DNA from 2 places in the Shinella agrisoli genome. Region 2 is predicted to be linked to the other one. Evidence: riboswitches for the same ligand, from Rfam matches in the RefSeq annotation. Region 2 holds a riboswitch; the other holds the start of a gene.

Region 1 (2,192 bases), on a different contig from region 2:
GAGAGCCGCAAGGCCGACGACCTGGCACAAACCGCGCGGGACCTCTCGCGCACGCTCTACTGATCAACCGCTTCCATACCGAAGGAGACCATCGATGGAACCTGTACAACAGCGATTTGGCTACGGCGCGCAGGCGCAGTCGGCCGCCCTCTTCGACGAGGGCCTGCGCCAGCACATGCTACGCGTCTACAACTACATGGGCGCGGGCCTGGTCATCACCGGCCTCGTCGCCTTCATCGTCGGCTCGACGCCGGCCCTCTACGTGCCGATCTTCTCCACCCCGCTGAAGTGGGTGGTGATGCTGGCGCCGCTCGCCTTCGTCTTCTTCTTCTCGTTCCGCATCCAGACGATGTCGGCCAGCGCCGCGCAGATGACCTTCTGGGCCTTCTGCGCCGTCATGGGCCTGTCGCTCGCCTCGGTGTTCCTCGTCTTCACCGGCACGAGCATCGCCCGCACCTTCTTCATCGCCGCCACCATGTTCGGCGCCACCAGCCTCTACGGCTATGTGACGAAGCGCGACCTGTCGAAGTTCGGCTCGTTCCTGATGATGGGCCTCATTGGCGTCATCATCGCGTCGATCGTCAACATCTTCCTCGGTTCGAGCGCGCTGCAGTTCGCGATCTCCGTGATCGGCATCGTCGTGTTCGTCGGCCTCACCGCCTGGGACACGCAGAACATCAAGGAGCAGTATGCGGAAAACTTCGACCAGGAATCCCAGCAGAAGCTCGCCGTCTTCGGCGCGCTCTCGCTCTACCTCAACTTCGTCAACATCTTCCAGCTGCTGCTGAACTTCACCGGCGAACGCGAATAGCCGGGGAGAGCAGCTGACTCTTGATCAGCGGTTCGAATGGAACGGCGGGGCAAAACCCCGCCGTTTTGCTTTTGCTCCTACAGTTCTTCCGCCCGAGCATGACGATGGAGAGGGCGGCGCATGCGAGGAAAATGCCAAGTCACGCCGCATGTAAAACGTAACAATTAACTTACACACAATACCCCGTTGACAAATCGCCCCACAGCGTCTTTGCTTGTGCCATTCACCAGGGGGGTCCCGACAAGGGGCTGAGATACTGCTGGCATTCGCAGCGCAGTGACCCGTTGAACCTGATCCAGTTCATACTGGCGTAGGGACGGTGAAAGCGCTGTAGGACCGTGATCCGTCACCCGGATTCCGTATCGGCGTCTTTCCATCATTCCGGCTCTAGGACTGGGTCTCCAAACCGAACTTGGAGCCTCACGATGAACATTGCCGCTCAAAAGATTACCCCGACGGTCACCACGGGCGCCTTGCCCGCCTCGCGCAAGATCCACGTCCCCGGCGAACGGCATCCGGATATCCGCGTGCCGATGCGCGAGATCGCCCTGCACCCGACTTCCGGCGAGCCGCCGGTCACCGTCTACGACGCCTCCGGCCCCTATACCGATCCCGCCCATGTCGTCTCCATCGACAGCGGCCTGCCGCGGCTGCGCGAGGCCTGGATCGCCGCCCGCGGCGACACCGAGAGCTACGAAGGCCGCCATGTGCGTCCGGAGGACAACGGCTTTGCGTCCGGCGAGCGCCTGACGCCGGAATTCCCGGTCCGGAACCGCCCGCGCCGCGCGACGGACGGCAAGGCCGTGACCCAACTCGCCTATGCGCGCGCCGGCGTCATCACGCCCGAGATGGAGTTCATCGCCATCCGCGAAAACCTCGGCCGCAAGGCGGCAAAAGAGGCGCTCGCCCGCGACGGAGAGAGCTTCGGCGCCCATATCCCCGATTTCGTGACGCCGGAATTCGTCCGCCAGGAGGTCGCGAGCGGGCGCGCCATCATCCCCGCCAACATCAACCATCCGGAATCCGAGCCGATGATCATCGGCCGGAATTTCCTGGTGAAGATCAATGCCAATATCGGCAATTCCGCCGTCACGTCCTCGATGGCGGAGGAGGTCGAGAAGATGGTCTGGGCGATCCGCTGGGGCGCGGACACGGTCATGGACCTTTCGACGGGCCGCAACATCCACAACATCCGCGAATGGATCATCCGCAACTCGCCCGTCCCGATCGGCACCGTGCCGCTCTACCAGGCGCTGGAGAAAGTAAACGGCATTGCCGAGGACCTCACCTGGGAGGTCTACCGCGATACGCTGATCGAACAGGCCGAGCAGGGCGTCGACTACTTCACCATCCATGCCGGCGTGCGCCTGCACTACATCCC
Region 2 (2,192 bases):
TTCCGCATCGTGCGCAAGGGCGTCCTCACCAATATCCTGAACCCGAAACTGTCGCTGTTCTTCCTCGCCTTCCTGCCGCAGTTCGTTCCCGCCAGCGCGCCCGGCGCCACGGCGCAGATGCTGTTCCTCGGCGGCGTCTTCATGCTGCTCACCTTCCTCGTCTTCGCCCTCTACGCGGCGCTCGCCGCAGGCCTGCGCCGGCAGGTGCTGAGCCGGCCGAAGATCATGGTCTGGATGCAGCGCAGCTTCGCCGCCGCCCTCGGCCTCATGGGCCTGCGGCTCGCGCTGGCGGACCGCTGACGGTCAGGTCCAGAGCGCGTGAAAATGATGGAGCGGCCCATGGCCCGATCCGACGGCGAGCGCATCCGAACCGCGCACGGCGGCGGCGATGAAGCTCTTCGCCGCCGCCACCGCATCGGCAAGGGACCGCCCCTTGCCGAGCTCGGCGGCGATGGCGCTCGACAGCGAGCAGCCGGTGCCGTGCGTGTTGCGCGTCAGAATGCGCACCCCCTCGAACCAGCGCGAGCCTTCCGGCGTCGCCAGCACATCCGGGCTTTCGCCGCCCGCAAGATGCCCGCCCTTCAGGAGCACCGCCCGCGGGCCGAGCGCGAGCAGCTTCCTGGCCTGGTCTTCCATGGCCGCCCGGTCGGCCGCCTCCGGCTCGCCCAGCAGGGCGGCCGCCTCCGGCAGGTTCGGCGTCAATACGGCGGCGAGCGGCAGCAGCCGGCGCGTCAGGGCCTCGACGGCCTCCGGCGCGAGCAGCGAGGCGCCGCCCTTGGCGACCATCACCGGATCGAGCACGACGGGCACGCCGCGGCGCGGCGACAGCGCGTCGGCCACGGCCCCGGCGATCTCCGCCGAGGCGATCATGCCGATCTTCACCGCGTCGACGCGCACATCGGCGAAGACGTCCGCGATCTGCGCCGCGACGAAGGCGGGCGGCACGAGGTGCACGCCGGACACCCCTTGCGTGTTCTGCGCCGTCAGCGCCGTCAGCGCGGCCATGCCGTAGGTGCCGCAGGCGGCAAAGGTCTTCAGGTCGGCCTGGATGCCGGCGCCGCCCGAGGGATCGGAGCCTGCGATTGAGAGAATGTTTGCGATCGTGCCAGCCATCTTGCCTCCCATCGACGGCGGAGGCGGCCTGCGGGCAACCGCGATGCGGCACCCGAGCGACTCCCTCCGCCGGCATGATCCGGTTCAGGTTCAAAGGGTGCTTCTCAGCCCGCCTTGCGGCGGACGCCCCTGTCTCGGCAATGCTTTTCGCAAATGGAGAGACGCCTGTCACCATGAAAGTGACAGGCGCGGGTTACGCCTTGGTGACGTGGTACTCCTTGATGGCGACCATCTTGATGGCCGGATAGCGTTCAGCCTCGTAGCGCAGCGAAAAGGCGTCCTGCGCCAGGAACACCGGATCGCCGTCGAGATCGCGGGCGATATCGCCGCGGCGCTGGGTGACGAACTTGTCCAGTTCGCCCGGGCTGTCGGAGGAAATCCAGCGGCAGACGGAAAAGCGCGACATCTCGAAGGAGACCGGCAGGCCGTATTCCGCCGAAAGGCGCTCCTTCAGGACGTCGAGCTGGAGCGCGCCGACCACGCCGACGATGGCCGGCGAGCCGTCCTCCGGCGAGAAGAGCTGCACGACGCCCTCCTCCGCCATCTGCTGGAGCGCTTCCTTCAGCTTCTTCGCCTTCATGGCGTCTTCCAGCCGCACGCGGCGCAGGATCTCCGGCGCGAAGTTCGGCACGCCCTCGAAGACCAGCGCCTCGCCTTCCGTCAGCGTGTCGCCGATCCTCAGCGTTCCGTGGTTCGGAATGCCGACCACGTCGCCGGCATAGGCCGTATCGGCAAGCTGGCGCTGCGAGGCGAAGAAGAACTGCGGCGCCGACAGGCCGATCGTCTTGCCCGTGCGGGCAAGGCGCACCTTCATGCCGCGCTCCAGCATGCCCGAGCAGACGCGGGCGAAAGCGATGCGGTCGCGGTGGTTCGGGTCCATGTTCGCCTGGATCTTGAAGACGAAGGCCGTCATCCTGTCTTCCGAGGCATGCACCGTGCGCACGTCCGCCACCTGGTCGCGCGGCGGCGGCGCGAAGGCCCCGAGCGCGTTGATGAGGTCGCGCACGCCGAAATTGCGGAGCGCCGAGCCGAAGAAGACCGGCGTCATATGCCCTTCGAGGAAGGCCTCTCGGTCGAAC

What was found. Region 2 has a riboswitch for thiamine pyrophosphate ahead of thiD (bifunctional hydroxymethylpyrimidine kinase/phosphomethylpyrimidine kinase). Riboswitches for the same ligand answer to the same signal wherever they lie in the genome.
Region 1: linked by a shared signal. The riboswitch ahead of thiC (phosphomethylpyrimidine synthase ThiC) and the one ahead of thiD (bifunctional hydroxymethylpyrimidine kinase/phosphomethylpyrimidine kinase) in region 2 are both predicted to bind thiamine pyrophosphate.

The regions. Positions count from the first base shown of each region.
Region 1 is NZ_JBJIEP010000004.1:305,784-307,975, forward strand. It holds gene ACIIOY_RS05515 (anti-sigma factor family protein) at 1-63, shown strand, start outside; gene ACIIOY_RS05520 (Bax inhibitor-1/YccA family protein) at 95-811, shown strand; TPP riboswitch at 1,030-1,146, shown strand; gene thiC (phosphomethylpyrimidine synthase ThiC) at 1,237-2,192, shown strand, end outside.
Region 2 is NZ_JBJIEP010000008.1:146,907-149,098, forward strand. It holds gene ACIIOY_RS10860 (LysE family translocator) at 1-300, shown strand, start outside; gene thiD (bifunctional hydroxymethylpyrimidine kinase/phosphomethylpyrimidine kinase) at 304-1,113, opposite strand; TPP riboswitch at 1,158-1,254, opposite strand; gene ACIIOY_RS10870 (peptide chain release factor 3) at 1,307-2,192, opposite strand, start outside.